DNA from 2 places in the Chryseobacterium sp. MEBOG06 genome. Region 1 is predicted to be linked to the other one. Evidence: riboswitches for the same ligand, from Rfam matches in the RefSeq annotation. Region 1 holds a riboswitch; the other holds the start of a gene.

Region 1 (8,587 bases):
ATGGCCGCTATTTTAGGATTGGAAGATGCTAAAGTAGAAGAAATCTGTGCTCAGATTAGTGGAATCGTAGTTCCTGCTAACTATAACTGCCCGGGGCAATTGGTAATCTCAGGAGAAACACTGGCAGTAGAAGAGGCTTGTGCAAAATTGAAAGAAGCCGGAGCTAAAAGAGCACTATTATTACCTGTAAACGGAGCTTTCCATTCACCATTGATGCAGCCGGCACAAGAAAGACTGGCAGCAGCTATCGAGAAAACAAAGTTCAGAAAAGCAACTATTCCTGTATATCAGAATATCACCACTACAGCAGTAACCAATCCTGATGAGATCAAGCAGAATTTGATCGCTCAGCTTACAGGTCCCGTAAAATGGACGCAGTCTGTTCAGAATATGATTAAGGATGGTGGCTCAAACTTCATTGAAGTAGGACCGGGAAAAACCCTTCAGGGATTGATCAAAAAAATTGACGGATCAGTAGAAGTTGCTTCTGCAATCTAATAAAAAAATATGAACGCGATCTTTTCACCGGGCAAGCTTATGCTTACTTCAGAATATTTCGCAATCGACGGAGCTCTTGTCTTAGCGGTGCCAACCAAGCTGGGACAAGAGTTTTTTTTTGAAGAAAGAAACGATGAAAAATCCCTTATCTTCTGGGAAGCATATCATCAAAATACACTATGGTTAACGGCTGTCATCGATTACAAAGAATGGCAGATCCTGGAAACCAATATACCATCAAGCGCTGAATTTATTGTAAGGACATTAAAGAATGTTCAGCAGCTTTCTCACAGTAAATTCAAAAATAACTTTAGTTACCATTTAAGAACAAACCTGCAGTTTCCTGCAGACTACGGTTTTGGAAGCAGTTCTACTTTAATGAACAATCTTTCTGAGTGGGCAGATATTGATCCCTTCCACCTTAATACTATAAGCCTTGGAGGGAGTGGATATGATATTGCCGTTGCAAAAGAAAAATCAGCAGTGCTTTTCCGTAATAAACCTGAAATAAAATACGAGAAGATAGATTTTAACCCTTCCTTTAAAAATGAACTGATTTTTATTCATTTAAATCAGAAGCAGGATAGCAGAGAAGGAATTAACTTTTACAAGTCAAAAAAGAAGTCTCCGGAATTGATTGCCGAATTTTCAGATATCACAAAGAAAATTTTGTTATGCAATGAATTGGAAAGTTTTTCTGAATTAATTTTGATTCATGAGCGAAAAATTGCTGATTTTCTTGATATTTCCACAGTTAAAGAAAAGGTATTTCCTGATTGCCCGTCTTTTGTCAAAAGTTTGGGTGCATGGGGTGGCGATTTTGTAATGAGTGCCAAATTTGGGGGCTATAAAGACTATTTTTTGGAGAAAGGTTTTGCAACTATTTTTGAATGGAAAAATATAATTGATTTATAATCAATATTTTACAGCCCTGTTTTTTTATTTGTCATTCTGACTTATATCAGTATATTTAAACCACCTTTAACAAATAATTAATATTATTTTTGTTGAAGTCAATAAAGAAATAGAAAATATAAGTAAAATGAAAAACACTAAAATCATCCAGGATTTAGAGAAATTAGGGATTAAAGGAAACTATGAAGTAGTGTATAACCCTTCTTACGAAGAATTGTACCAGGCTGAAGTTTCTCCTGAAAATCAAGGATTTGAGAAAGCTGAGCTTACAGAATCTGGCGCGGTATCAGTAAAAACAGGAATTTTCACAGGTCGTTCACCTAAAGACAGATATATTGTTCAGGATGATGTTACAAGAGATACAATTTTCTGGGATGGTAAAGTAAACTTACCTACCACAGCGGAAATTTTCGGGTCTTGTAAAGAACTAGTGCTGAATCAGCTTGCTGAAGCTAAGAAAATTTATGTTGTAGATGCTTTCTGTGGAACCAATGCAGATACAAGACTTAAAGTAAGATTTATTGTTGAAGTAGCATGGCAGGCACATTTTGTGACTAATATGTTTATTCGCCCTTCTCATTATGAGCTTGAAAACTTTGGTGAGCCGGATTTCACAGTAATCAACGGGTCTAAAACTATCAACCCGAACTGGGAAGCTCAGGGGTTGAATTCCGAAAACTTTATCATGTTTAACCTTACTGAAAAACTACAGATTATTGGTGGTACCTGGTATGGAGGTGAAATGAAGAAAGGAATGTTTGCAATGATGAACTATTACCTTCCGTTAAAAGGTATGGCCTCAATGCACTGCTCTGCAAACGTTGGAGAAAAAGGAGATGTAGCTTTATTCTTTGGTCTTTCCGGAACAGGAAAAACTACTTTATCTGCAGATCCTAAAAGATACCTTATCGGTGATGACGAACACGGATGGGATAATAACGGAGTATTCAACTATGAAGGAGGATGCTACGCTAAAGTAATTGATTTATCAGAAGAAAAAGAACCGGATATCTTCAGAGCCATCAAAAGAGATGCACTTCTTGAAAACGTTGTTGTTAACAATGGAGTAGCAGATTATACAGACGGTTCAATCACGGAAAATACAAGGGTTTCTTATCCTATTTATCATATCAATAAAATTGTACTGCCTTCTAAAGCAGGTCATGCTAAGAAGATTGTTTACCTTTCAGCAGATGCATTCGGAGTACTTCCTCCGGTTTCTATCCTTAATGAAGATCAGGCACAGTATCACTTCCTTTGTGGCTATACGTCTAAATTAGCGGGTACTGAAAGAGGGATTACTGAACCTCAGCCATCTTTCTCACCTGCATTTGGAGAAGCTTTCCTTACACTACACCCAACAATGTATTCTAAAACATTGATCGGTAAAATGCAGGAGCACGGAGCTAAAGCATATTTAGTAAATACAGGTTGGAACGGAACGGGTAAGAGAATTTCGCTGAAAGATACAAGAGCAATTATTGATACAATCATTGATGGTTCTATTGATAATGCTCCTAAAACTCAGGTTCCGATTATGAATCTTGAAATTCCTACTGAACTTCCAAACGTTTCTGCAGGTATTTTAGATCCTAGAGATACTTATGAGATGGCTTCAGAGTGGGAAGAAAAAGCTAGAGATCTGGCTTCAAGATATATCAAGAACTTTGAGCAGTACTGTGATACTGAGGCAGGAAGAAAATTGATCGCTTCAGGACCTCAATTGCAGGAACAGACTACTTAATAAAATTCCTTATAATACATACAAAAGCCTCATCACTGATGAGGCTTTTTTAATATTTCTGGCAATGTTCAATCAGTTTGTTCTGGTCATCCAGTTTTTTTATTGTTGATTTGATTGATTCTTCACTCAGGTTTTTGATGATGATAAAATGGCTGGCGGAGAAATAATAATCATTGTCCAGGATCTCATCTACATATTTCGGAGTGGTAAAAGTCAACCAATATTTTTCTTTATCTGTGAACTCTATGGTCACTTCTATCTCATCAGATTCAGCGTTGTCTATCTTGTCATCAATATGGATAGAAAGAATTTCAGGTTCTTTATTAAGACTAAAGTAGTATTTTGAATACCACTTCAATTTATTTTCATCATTAAAAACCCTAATATTCTCATCATTTATTTTCTGAATAACATAGGATTTTCTTTTTGTTAATTGATTAGAATAGACGCCGACAGAATTACAGAAAATTTCATCTTTTACTTTCATGGATTATTGTATTACTGATACATAAATATCTGAGTAGACTCTTGCTAAAATGAACTCTATAAATTATTGCAGACTTAATAAAGCCAGCCTGTACCCATCCATTCCAAATCCTGATAATACAGAATCTGTGCAGGCTGCCGTTACAGATTTCTGTCTGAATTCTTCTCTTTTGTAAATATTGCTGATGTGAACTTCTACTTTACGCTTTTGAATATTCTTTAAACAATCTGCTATAGCATATGAATAGTGAGTGAAAGCACCGGGATTGATAACAACCGCTTCAAAATCATCTTCCTGAAGCCTGTTGATAAGCTCGCCCTCAATATTGGATTGATAATATTTCAATTCATGAGAAGGAAATTCTGATTTTAGATTTTCCAAGTAGCTTTCCATAGAAACTGTTCCGTAGATTTCCGGTTCTCTGGTTCCTAAAAGATTAAGATTAGGTCCATTTATAATTAAAACTTTCATTCTATAAAATTAAAAAGTTTTTTCAATTAAAGATTAAAAATTTCTTATAAGCTTCATTTTTATTTCTTGAAATATTAATAATGATATTTATCATATTTATTAAAATCGTAATTCGTTAAATGTTCTGTTTTAGTGAGTTTTATAAAATCTTATGTTAATTTTTGAAAAATTATCATGAAAATTTAATAAGTCTACTTGTTTTGTAGACTAAAAGTTTATAGCTTTGCAACCATATTTCGATCGGCTTATAAAGAAAGATGGAGGGAACTGACCCTGCGAAATCTTGACAACCTGCTATACGTAAGGTGTTACATTCAGCCTATAAAGGAAAAATAAGCATTTGGTTTATCGTATTTATCGATGCCCTTTGCTGTCTTTTCTGCAAGGGGTTAATTTTTAATATTTGATAAACAAAATTGATTATGATTAATAAAACTTTATTTAATTCTAAAATTTGGATACCGCCAGTAGCTGTATTTTTCTTAGGAATTGCAAGTGTAAGCGGGCAGACTTCCAGGTTGAAAAAAGATACGCTCCGTGAAAAGGAGATTGATGAAGTAGTTGTAGTAGCATACGGAAAGGCTAAAAGAAACAGCTATACAGGTTCAGTAGCAACTATTTCCAGTGATAAAATTAACAATAGACCTGTAACCAATATTACCAAAGCTCTGGAAGGACAGGTAGCGGGGGTTCAGGCAACAAGTGCTTCAGGGCAGCCAGGGGCTATTTCTACAATCAGAATCAGAGGAATTGGATCAATCAGTGCTTCCAGTGATCCACTTTATGTAGTGGATGGAATTCCTTTTGATGGAAACCTAAACTCTATAAGTCCAAGTGATATTGAATCCATAAGTGTTTTAAAAGATGCTACAGCAAGTGCTTTGTACGGATCCAGAGGAGCAAACGGAATCATTATCATTACTACGAAATCCGGGAAAAAAGGCGAAGCTAAAATTAACTTTAATATAAGCCAGGGGTTCTCCGGAAGAGCAGTAAAAGATTATGAGCAGGTGAATACGGATCAGTATTTTCAATTATACTGGGAAGCTTTGAGAAACGGATATCAATCCGGTAAAATATCTTCACAGCAGGCCGGCCAGATGGCAACTGATAATCTTGTTTCAACCCTTGGGATTAACCCTTACGGAGCAAGTTATCCGAAACCGGTAGGGACGGACGGGAAACTTTTGCCGGGAGCATCACCTCTATGGAATGATAACTGGAGAGATATACTGCAAAGAGTAGCTTCCAGAAACCAGGTAGATCTGGATATTAGCGGTGGAAGTGAAAAAAGCAATTATTTCTTTTCCCTCGGATATCTGGATGATAAAGGAATGGCTATTGAATCAGGATTTAAAAGGTATAATACAAGATTAAAGATTAATTCTGAAGTGAAAAAATGGCTGAATGTTGGGGTGAACTTAAGTTACACAAACAGTGTTCAGCAGGCTCCTACCTCTTCAGATTCCAAGGCAAGTAATATTATCAATGCGGCACGGTTCATTCCTTCATTCTATCCTTATTATGAAAGAAATGCAGATGGTTCATATGTTGTAGATGCAGCGGGAAACAGAATTTATGATTTTGGAAAATACAGACCAACCAATGCTCTTCAGAATCAGAATGCTGCAGCAACTTTACCGTTGGATAAAAACGAAAATCAGGAAGATAATTTTTCTGGTAAAGGATTCCTTGATTTTACATTCTTACCTGAGCTAAAGTTCAAGACCAGTTTTTCTGTTGATCTGGTTAATTATAATGGACATTATTACTCAAACCCGCTTCTTGGACAGGGAGCTGAGATCGGAGGCTCGGTAACGAGAACCAATAGCAGAACACTTTCTTATACAACGAGTAATATTCTGACTTTTGATAAAAAATTTGGAAAACACCATGTGAATGCTTTGGCAGGACATGAGTTCTACAAATACGATTACCAGACCATATCCGGTACCAGAAGCCAGTTTTCTCTGCCTTACTATTATGAGCCGGATGCGGCTTCTTTATTGGGAAGTTTCAGTGGAAACAGTAATAAATTAAGTTTATTGAGTTTCCTTGGAAAAGTAGAGTATGACTATAACAATACCTATTTCCTATCTGCTTCCGGAAGGGCGGACAGTTCTTCGAGATTCTCGCCGGATAACAGATGGGGGAGGTTCTGGTCTGTTGGAGGTTCATGGAAGATCTCAAATGAAGAATTTATCAAAAACCTGAACACCTTCAATCAGTTGACATTACGTGCAAGTTACGGTGGTCAGGGGAATGATAAGTTACTGCGTCCGAATGGGCAGCCTCTTTATTATGCCTATCAGGAACTGTACAGGTTCATCAGCCTTGGAGGAGAACCGGGAACAACTCTGGAGAAAACATCTACAAAGAACGTGAAGTGGGAAACCAACCTTAATTTAAATGTAGGGTTAGAGTTTGCCGTTCTGAATAACAGAGTTAAAGGAAATATTGAATACTTCGAGCGAAAAAGCCAGGATCTGTTGTTTAATATGCCTGTTGCACCATCATTGGGGATCAGCGATTATCCGGCAAATATTGGGACAATTAAAAATTCCGGATTCGAGTTCTCGTTATTTACTACCCCGATCAGGAATGATAATTTCCAGTGGAATGTAGATATAAACCTAAGTACTTTAAATAATAAAGTGACCAAGTTACCGGCAGGATCTCTTGTTGTAGGAACTAAACTTTTACGCGAAGGTGGTTCTGTATATGATTTCTTTATTCCGGAATGGGCAGGAGTAGATCCTAGCAACGGAAAGCCTCTATGGAAAACGATTTCTACAGATGCTAACGGAAATTCTGTGGAAGGAACAACATCAGAGTATTCAAAAGCAACAAAAATAATACAGGGTTCTGCGCTGCCTAAGCTGACTGGGGGAATCAGTACTAGTATCACTTATAAGAATTTTGATTTTTCAGGGTTACTGACATTTAAAATAGGAGGGAAGATTCTCGATACCGATTATACTTCAATCATGCATAACGGAAGTGCCGGAGGACGTGCATGGAGTGCAGAAATGCTGAACAGGTGGACACCGGAAAATCCTAATACAGATGTGCCGGGATTGAGCACAACAACGAATAACTGGACGTCAACATCTTCGAGATTCTTATACTCAGGAACGTATGCAAGACTTAAAAATGTAAGCTTAGGATATACGCTTCCTGGTGATTATTTTGAAAAAATAGGACTTAAAAAGTTCAGAATTTATATTCAGGCGGAAAATCTTCTGACCTTCTATAAACATAAAGGAATGGATCCTGAGCAGGCACTGGACGGAACTACTTATTACAGATATCCTGCAATGAGAACGATCACTTTCGGTCTTCAGGCAACTCTTTAACTTTTAAAATTGAAACAATGAAACAATTAAAATATTTATCATTTGCTCTTGTCGGATTATGGTCGCTTACAAGTTGTGAAAATGATTTGGATACTGCTCCAACTGATCAGGCTAACAGTGTAGAAGTTTTTAAAACAGCAGAAAGTGCTGAAACAGTAGTGAACGGTACCTGGGCAAAATTTAATAACGACGGAACTACCTATGCTAACATTGGTTATTCAACTGTTTTAAGAGCAAGTGATGCCATGGGAAGTGATGTAGCGGTATTGACCAACAAATATGGATTTGCTTCTACCTATGCTTTTACAGAAATGGTGAACAGTACGGCGAGCCGACCGCTATTCATCTGGACAATGCTGTATTCCACAATTAATAATATGAACAATGTTATTGCAAGAATCGACGGTACGGAAGGAAGCCAGGATAAAAAGGATCAGGTAAAAGGCCAGGCAAAAGCATTACGCGCTTTCTGTTATCTGAATCTGGCGAGTTTTTACCAGTTCAGCTATCTGAAAGATAAAACAGCTTTAACGGCTCCGATTTATACGGAACCATCTACTACCGGTACCATAGGAAAGAAAAGAGCCAGTCTTGAAGAAATTTATGTATTGGTTAAAAGTGATCTTACAGAGGCAGATAACCTGTTGAAAAATTATACAAGAAACAATAAAGATAAAATTAACAGCTCTGTTGTGAACGGTCTTTTGGCAAGAACTTATCTGAATACCGGTGAATGGAGCAAAGCTTCAGCAGCCGCAAAAATTGCAAGACAAGGCTTTCCACTGATGGCTCCTGAAAAATATAAAGACGGATTCAATGATATCAACAATGCAGAATGGATCTGGGGACATGGGCAGACGCAGGAACAATCTGATGCAAGTTATGCATTCCATTATCTGGATGTGTCTTCATCGGGAAGTTATTATTACAGCTTTATGGCCGATCCTTACTTTAAAGATCTGTTTGATGCCAATGATATCAGATCCCAGTTATTTTCATGGGATGGCCTTAAAGGAAGGGAAGGGCTGCTGAGGTATGCTAAATTTAAATTTAAATCCACCCTTATTGCAGATATTGTATACATGAGAGCTGCAGAAATGTATCTGATCGAAGCTG
Region 2 (8,587 bases), 160 kb from region 1:
TCCGGCATTCATGTGGGGAGCTCATATTGTCTTGTTAATATGCTTTCTTGCCCTGATGGTGGATTATCTTTTGCTTTTTAATCAAAAAAATGCCCTGCAGGCTCAGAGAATTTTACCGGAAAAACTTTCCAACGGTGATGAAAATTTTGTAAAGATTGATATTAAAAATAATTACAGTTTTAAAATCGATGCTAAGGTCATTGATGAAATCCCTTTCCAGTTTCAAAAAAGAGATTTTTTAATAGAGAAGCATATAGATTCCGGGGCCAATACTTTTTTTCAATATACATTAGAACCTAAAGAGAGGGGAGAATACCATTTTGGAGGATTGCATATCTATGCCTCGTCAGCCTTAGGATTTGTTTCAAAGAGATATACTTTTCAGAAAGATGCTGCACTGGCTTCCTATCCATCTTTCATTCACCTCAGAAAATATGAGCTGATGGCGCTGCAAAGCGAATTTTTGATGGGTGGAATCAAAAGAATCCGAAAATTGGGTCATACCATGGAGTTTGAGCAGATCAAAGACTATGTTCCCGGAGATGATATCCGTACAATCAACTGGAAAGCAACTTCTAAAGCGAACAGATTAATGGTCAACCAATTCCAGGATGAGAGATCACAACGTATTTTTATCCTGATTGATAAAGGGCGAACCATGAAAATGCCTTTCAATGGATTAAGCCTTCTGGATTACTCCATCAATGCTGCTATGGCATTATCACATATTATCCTTCGCAAAGGAGACCGTGCAGGCATGATGACATTTTCAAAAAAAGCAGAAAATAAAATTGCAGCTGATAACAAATCCGGACAGCTGAAAAAAATATCAGAAGCCCTGTATAATATTAAGACCGATTTTTTTGAAAGTGATTTTAACCGTTTGTATCAGGATATAAAATATTCTATCAATCAGAGAAGCTTAATTCTTCTTTTTACAAATTTCGAAACACTGGACGGGCTGAACCGACAGCTTAAATACCTTCGTGGGATTGCTAAAAACCATTTGCTGGTAGTGGTATTTTTCAAAAATTCTGAATTGCAGACCCTGACCAGCAATAATCCTGAAAATATGCAGGAAATATATGACGAGATTGTGGCTGAAAAATTCGAATTTGAAAAGAAACTGATCATTCAGGAACTTCGTAAATATGGAATTTACACTGTATATACACTTCCTGAAAACTTGAATATTGACGTTATCAATAAATATTTGGAGATAAAAGCGAGAGGAATTTTATAACTTTGCGAAGTAAATAATCAATTTATATTTTGACACTACTTGGTGTCTTAATGTTTTTAATCTATTGAATAATGAAAATAACACTTAACAGAATAAACGACGACTTTTTATTTGAATGTACCAATGCTCAGGGAAACTCTATCCTTCTGGATAACACTTCTCAACCGGGAGCAAAAGGAGTTTCTCCAATGGAAAGTGTTTTGATGGCAGTAGCAGGATGCAGCGGGATTGACGTAGTCTCTATTTTAAAGAAACAGCGCCAGGACATTAAAGGCTTTCAGGCAGAAGTAGAAGGAGAGAGAATTCAGGTAGATGATGCAAAACCTTTTAAATCCATTAAAGTTAAATTTCTTTTAGAAGGGGAAATAGATCCTAAAAAAGCGTTGAAGGCTGCCGAACTGTCTTTTGAAAAATATTGTTCCGTATCAAAAACCTTAGAACCGAATGTTGAAATCGGGTATGAAGTATATGTGAATGGAGAAAAAATTTAATCTCTTATTTTAAAAAATAGAAAAACCGGATATTTTATCCGGTTTTTTATTATCACCACTCATCTTAAAAATTGAGTTTTGGTTTTATCAGTTTTGCTACAGTAGCAGTCCATCCCGTTTGGTGGGAAGCTCCTACACCCCGTCCGTTATCTCCATGGAAATATTCAAAGAAAGTAATATAATCTCTGAAATGCTCATCGTAATTAAACTTTGGATTTCCACCATTAAAAGCCCGTTGCCCATGTTCATCTTTTAAAAATATAGAGCAAAGCCTTTTACTTATGTTTTGAGCAACCTCATCCAGGTTTCTCTTATCGCCGCTTCCGGTTGGAAGTTCTACCTTTAAGCTGTTTCCATAATAATAATGGAAGCGCTGCAAACTTTCTACAATCAGGAAATTGATAGGAAACCAGATCGGGCCACGCCAGTTACTGTTTCCTCCAAACATCCTGCTGTCACTCTCTGCAGGAGTATAGTACACTACATTTTCAGCCCCATGAACAGAGAATATGAAGGGATTTTCTTCATATACTTTAGACATAGCCCGGATTCCATAAGTACTTAGAAACTCTTTTTCATCAAGCATTCTGGTGAGAACCTTAGTCAGTCTGTTTTTTCGAAGGATACTCATCAGATGCTTTCTGCCTTGCCCCTCCTCATCCCAATGAGAAACAAGCTTGGTAAGCTCCGGTTTATTTTTTAAGATCCATTCCATTCGGGTTTTGAAATTAGGCATCTTTTCCAGTAATCTGTGATCTACAATCTCTACTGCGAATAAGGGAATTAAACCGACAATACTTCGTAATTTCAAAGAAACACTGTCGCCATTTCCCAGCTGCAGAACATCATAAAAGAATCCGTCCTCCTCGTTCCATAAACCTTTTGTTCCTTCTCCCAGATTTTCCATCGCTTCAGCGATATAAAGATAATGTTCAAAAAATTTGATCGCCATATCTTCATATACCTGGTAATATTGAGCCAGTTCCATCGCAATTCGCATCATATTTAATGCATACATTGCCATCCAGCTTGTTCCGTCAGCCTGTTCAAGATGCTGTCCGTCTTTTAACTCCATATTCCGGTCAAAAGCACCGATGTTATCAAGCCCGAGGAAACCGCCTCCGAAAATATTTTTACCGTTCTTATCCTTACGATTCACCCACCAGGTAAAATTAAGAAGAAGCTTCTGGAAAACTTTCTCTAAGAATAATAAATCAGGTTTACCATTGTTTTTTTCATCAATTTTAAAAACACGGAAGCAGGACCATGCATGTACCGGAGGATTCACATCACTCATATTCCATTCATACGCCGGCAGCTGTCCGTTAGGATGCATATACCATTCTTTAGTCAGTAATAAAAGCTGCCCTTTGGCAAACTCTGCATCAATAATAGAAAAAGGAACACAGTGAAATGCCAGGTCCCACGTAGCATACCAGGGATATTCCCATTTGTCAGGCATGGAAATAATATCCTTATTGTGAAGATGATTCCATTCCGTATTTCTTACATAGTCATTAAAATTCCTTGGAGCCTCAAAATTTGGATCCCCTTTCAGCCACTTTCCGACATTATAGTGATAGAATTGTTTATTCCAAAGAAGTCCGGCAAAAGCCTGTCTTTGTACATTCTTCTCATCTTCGTTTACAGTATCATACTGAACCTCGGTGTAAAAATCTTCAGCTTCCGTTTTTCTGATCTCGAAGATTTCATCAAACCCAGCAAAAGGTTCATTTGTTTCGACTGGACATAATCTGAATTCAAAAACTTTAGACTGGCCTGCCTCAATCATTTCATCAATCAGAAAAGAAGCTTTACTTCCTCTTTTTTCCGGATTTACCGTATTGGTCTGATGAATAAGAAAATTATTGATTCCATCTTTGAAATAACTATTTTCAGCCAAAGGAGCTCCATAAAGCTTTGAAGTATTGGTCTCATTCTCACAAAATACACTTTGTGCATTTCCATTCTTCGAGTATATTTTTTTGATTGAAATACTGTCATGCCCAATATTAATGCTTCCGTCATGAGAATCCGCATTCAGTGCTCCCTTATAAGTATTGTAGCCCCATTTCCAGTTATTTCTGAACCAGGCGGTCGGTATTACGACAATGGGTGCATCATGCTGGCTTCTGTTGCAGATAGTAACTCTGGCCAGAATATCGTTGTGATCTGCTTTACAGTATTCAATAAAAATATCAAAATACTCATCATTATCAAAAATTCCTGTGTCAAAAATCTCATACTCCGGGTCTTTCTTGCTACGCCTTCCATTTTCTGTAACAAGATCATCATAAGGAAACTCTCCGATAGGGTACTTGTACACCATTTTCATATAGCTATGAGTGGGAGTGTTATCCAGATAATAAAAAATCTCCTTAATATCTTCACCGTGATTCCCCTGTGGATTGCTCAATCCAAAGAAGCGTTCTTTTACAATTTTGTCCCTCTTATTCCAGAATGAAAAAGCAAAGCAGAAAAGCTGTTTAACATCAGAAATTCCTGCAATACCTTCCTCGCCCCATCGGTAAGCGTAGCTCTCCGCATTATTGTGATTGGTATGGTTCCATGCATTTCCGTTGGTACTGTAGTCTTCACGTACATTGCCCCATTGCCGGTTGCTTACATAAGGTCCCCAGTTTTTCCATTTGGTATCTTGCAATCTTTCCTTTTCGGCAGTCATATATCATCATTTTTCCATACGAAGTTAGTTTTTTTGAAAAATAATTCCAATTCCTTTTATCTGAATAATTATTAATATTGCTTTGAAACACTTGTGTTTAAAGGCTTTTAAAAATATTAAATTATTTTTTTTTTGAAATTAAAAGAAAATAGCTACCTTTGCACCATTCGTTCATTCAAATATTGAAAATGTTATCAAGAAAGGTTGAGGGATTAGACCCTATGAAACCTTAGCAACCCTTTGTGCAAGCAAAGAAGGTGCTACGTTCTACCAAATAATTTTGGACAGATAACTTACTGAAGTTCTTTTCAGCCATTTCCTGTGGCATTTTCAATTGTATTAAAATAATAGAATTGAAAACAGAACTAAACTATATTAATCTTTCGTATCAAACGAATTCCAAAAAGGAATATCATATCTCGTTAAGCTATCAGCTTTTCGGGAAAGACCTGTTTACAGCTCCCATCATCCTGATCAATCATGCCCTTACCGGAAACTCTGCAGTTTCAGGTGAAAAAGGCTGGTGGCAGCAGTTGGTAGGCGAAAACCAGATCGTTGATACCAATAAATACACAGTTCTTTGTTTTAATATACCCGGAAACGGTTACGATAACTTTTTAATTGAAGATTATGAAGATTTCACCCCTTCAGATATAGCCGGTCTATTTCTGAAAGGTCTTGAAGCTTTAAAGATCAAAAACTTATATGCCATTATTGGAGGCTCTCTGGGAGGAGGCATTGCATGGGAAATGCTTGCAAAACAACCTGCACTTGCAGATATTTTTATCCCTATAGCTTGTGATTACAAAACTCACGACTGGCTTCATGCCCAATGTATGGTTCAGAAATTTTTATTGAATGATAAAGATGAACCTTTACAAAAGGCAAGAATCCATGCCATGTTATGCTACAGAACTCCACAATCGCTCAATGATAGATTTCAAAATAAATACAATCAGGAGAAACAGCGCTTAGAATCCGAAGACTGGCTGGTTTATCACGGTAATGCGCTAAACGAAAGATTTAGTTTAAAAGCATACAGGCTGATGAATCATCTTTTGATGAATATTAACGCAAATGAAGCCGCTCTGGAGAAGATAGAAGCACGAATGCACATGATCTCCGTAGATACAGACTTATTCTTTCCAGCCTCTGAAATCCGAATGTGCTTTGAAAAGCTGAAAGAGAAAAATAAGAATGTCTCTTATCATGAGATCCAATCAATACACGGGCACGATGCCTTCCTAATGGAATATCAACAATTAAATAATATCATAAAAAACATTTTATACAGTAATGAAAAAGGTTAACGAAATAAAGTTTTTAAAGAACAGATCAATCATCAAATTTGAAGGAGAAGATTTCTCAGGCGAAATCGGAATTGACGGGCGTATTTTTAAAGCGCTTACTTTAGCGCGTATCAGTGTAGGAGTAATTTCCCAGCAAGCGATAGAAAACGGAATCTCAATATTGGTTCAGGAAGTGGATGCGGAAAAAGCAGTAGCTTGTCTTATTGACGAATTCGAATCAGAAAGAAAATCAGGAAAAGTATCACAGATTTATAGCATCAACAATGTTTCTGTAATAGGTTTCGTCGCAGAAGATTTTAATAAAGTTCTTGCAGAATTGGCCAGAAATAATGTCTTTCCGTTGCTGTTAAACCAGATAGCAGGGGAAAACAGAGTCAATATAGTTGTTACCTCTTCACAAGATGAAAAAACTAAAAATATTATAGAATCTGAAATTTTCAAAAAGCCTAAAACCGTTCATTTGGCTATTATTGGCCATGGAAATGTAGGGAAAACTTTGATCAATCAGGTATTAGAATCTTCTGATGAGATCAAAAGACGTAAAAATATAGACCTTAAGGTAGTGGCTGTAGCTAACTCCAGAAAAATAGCATTCAACAAAAAAGGATTTGAATCTAACTGGAGTGATGAGGTGCTTACAGCAGAACATCCGTCAAAAGTTGAAGAGCTGATTAATTTCTCCAACGAAAATCAACTGGAAAACCTGATCGTTGTTGACAATACAGCAAGTAAAGATTTTGTCAAAAACTACCATACGCTGGCAGAAAACGGCTTTGACCTTGTTTCTTCCAATAAAATTTTCAATACACTGCCTATCGAAGAATACCGCAAGTTGAGATATACTTTGAATAAAAAGAACAGACGTTACCTCTATGAAACCAATGTAGGAGCAGGTCTTCCATTAATTGATACAATCAAATTATTACACCTTTCAGGAGAAAATATTACAAGAATTAAAGGAGTTTTCTCTGGAACATTGAGCTATGTTTTCAATAATTTTTCTTTGAGAAACGATAAATTTTCAACCATTATCAATGAAGCGTTAGAAAAAGGCTATACCGAACCGGATCCAAGAGAAGATTTATCAGGAAATGATGTGGCAAGAAAATTATTGATCCTGGCAAGAGAATTAGACTTAATCAATGAATTCTCAGATATTAATATCCAGAACCTTGTTCCTGAAAGCTTACTTGAAGTTTCAAAATCAGAGTTCCTTACAAGGCTGGAAGAATTAGACGAAGAATATCAAAAAATCAAAGAAAATCAGGAGCCGGGTCATGTATTGAGATATGTAGGTGATTTGCATGGTGATCTTCAGAAAGAGAAAGGAGAATTGGATGTAAAATTGATTTCTGTTCCTGCAACTTCAGCATTAGGACAATTGAAAGGTTCAGATTCCATCTTTGAAATTTATACAGAAAGCTACGGTGAAAACCCAATCGTTATCATGGGAGCCGGAGCTGGAGCACTGGTAACAGCAAGAGGTGTTTTTGGAGATATTTTAAGACTAAGTGAAACGAAATAATATTAAGGCAACAGTATAATAATGTAGCAGTTTACCAATGATGATCATTCTAAGCAAAAGCGAAGAATCTCATGGTTACACTGCTGCATTGGTCAATTAATTAAAACTATATGGAAAATTTTGAAACATCAGCAATAAGAACGCAGACAGAAAGAACTCAGTTTGATGAGCACTCCACACCATTATATCTTACATCCAGCTTTATCTTTCAGGATGCAGAAGATATGAGAGCCAGCTTTGCCGAAGAAAAATCTAAAAACCTGTACAGCCGGTTTTCCAATCCTAATGTAACAGAGTTTACAGAGAAAATTGCAAAAATGGAAGGTGCAGAGGCTGGTTATGCATTTGCAACCGGAATGGCAGCAATTTATTCTACATTTGCTGCATTATTAAATGCCGGAGATCATATTGTAAGCTGCCAGTCGGTTTTCGGGTCTACTCATACTTTATTCACAAAGTATTTCCCGAAATGGAATATTGAAACCACTTATTTCAAAGCAGAAGATGCACAGAATGTAGAACAGTATATTAAACCGAATACAAAAATTTTATACCTTGAAACTCCTACCAATCCCGCTATTGAAATTCTGGATCTTGAGTTTTTCGGACAGATTGCGAAAAAACATAATCTTATTTTTATTGTAGATAACTGTTTTGCAACACCTTATCTTCAACAGCCAATCAAATATGGTGCAGATGTTGTGGTACATTCTGCAACGAAGCTGATTGACGGGCAAGGAAGAGTTCTGGGAGGAATAGCAGTAGGAAAAGAAGACCTGATCAGGGAAATTTATCTATTTGCAAGAAATACAGGACCTGCATTATCTCCTTTTAATGCCTGGGTATTATCAAAAAGTTTGGAAACGTTGGCAATCCGTGTAGAAAAGCATTGTGAAAATGCGTTGAAGGTAGCTGAGTTTTTAGAGAGCCATCCGAATGTAGAACTTGTAAAATATCCATTCCTGAAATCTCATCCAAGTTATGAAGTAGCCAAAAAGCAGATGAAGCTTGGAGGAAATATTGTTGCCTTTGAAATCAAAGGTGGAATAGAAGGTGGTAGAAACTTTCTGGATAAGATACAAATGTGTTCACTTTCTGCCAATTTAGGTGATACAAGAACGATCGTTACGCACCCGGCGTCCACTACCCATTCCAAACTTTCAGATGAAGAAAGAAATGAAGTAGGTATTACTGCAGGACTTGTACGTTGTTCAGTAGGATTGGAAAATGTGGATGATATCATTGCAGACCTTAAACAGGCTTTAGATTAATTCAGGAGAAACGGGCTTTGTCCCGTTTTGATGATCAAAATATCCAACGGCTTTAGCCAAAATA

What was found. Region 1 has a riboswitch for S-adenosylmethionine ahead of LF887_RS01385 (SusC/RagA family TonB-linked outer membrane protein). Riboswitches for the same ligand answer to the same signal wherever they lie in the genome.
Region 2: it holds a riboswitch for S-adenosylmethionine, as region 1 does, so the genes downstream of both, LF887_RS02200 (alpha/beta fold hydrolase) here and LF887_RS01385 (SusC/RagA family TonB-linked outer membrane protein) in region 1, are expected to answer to the same signal.

What each region holds. Positions count from the first base shown of each region.
Region 1 covers NZ_CP084580.1:315,708-324,294, forward strand. The annotation lists gene fabD (ACP S-malonyltransferase) at 1-498, shown strand, start outside; gene LF887_RS01365 (GYDIA family GHMP kinase) at 508-1,413, shown strand; gene pckA (phosphoenolpyruvate carboxykinase (ATP)) at 1,541-3,157, shown strand; gene LF887_RS01375 (hypothetical protein) at 3,207-3,644, opposite strand; gene LF887_RS01380 (type II 3-dehydroquinate dehydratase) at 3,708-4,115, opposite strand; SAM riboswitch class I at 4,358-4,454, shown strand; gene LF887_RS01385 (SusC/RagA family TonB-linked outer membrane protein) at 4,538-7,471, shown strand; gene LF887_RS01390 (RagB/SusD family nutrient uptake outer membrane protein) at 7,489-8,587, shown strand, end outside.
Region 2 covers NZ_CP084580.1:473,766-482,352, forward strand. The annotation lists gene LF887_RS02185 (DUF58 domain-containing protein) at 1-1,243, shown strand, start outside; gene LF887_RS02190 (OsmC family protein) at 1,315-1,734, shown strand; gene LF887_RS02195 (MGH1-like glycoside hydrolase domain-containing protein) at 1,799-4,417, opposite strand; SAM riboswitch class I at 4,606-4,712, shown strand; gene LF887_RS02200 (alpha/beta fold hydrolase) at 4,771-5,727, shown strand; gene LF887_RS02205 (ACT domain-containing protein) at 5,714-7,252, shown strand; gene LF887_RS02210 (O-succinylhomoserine sulfhydrylase) at 7,363-8,523, shown strand.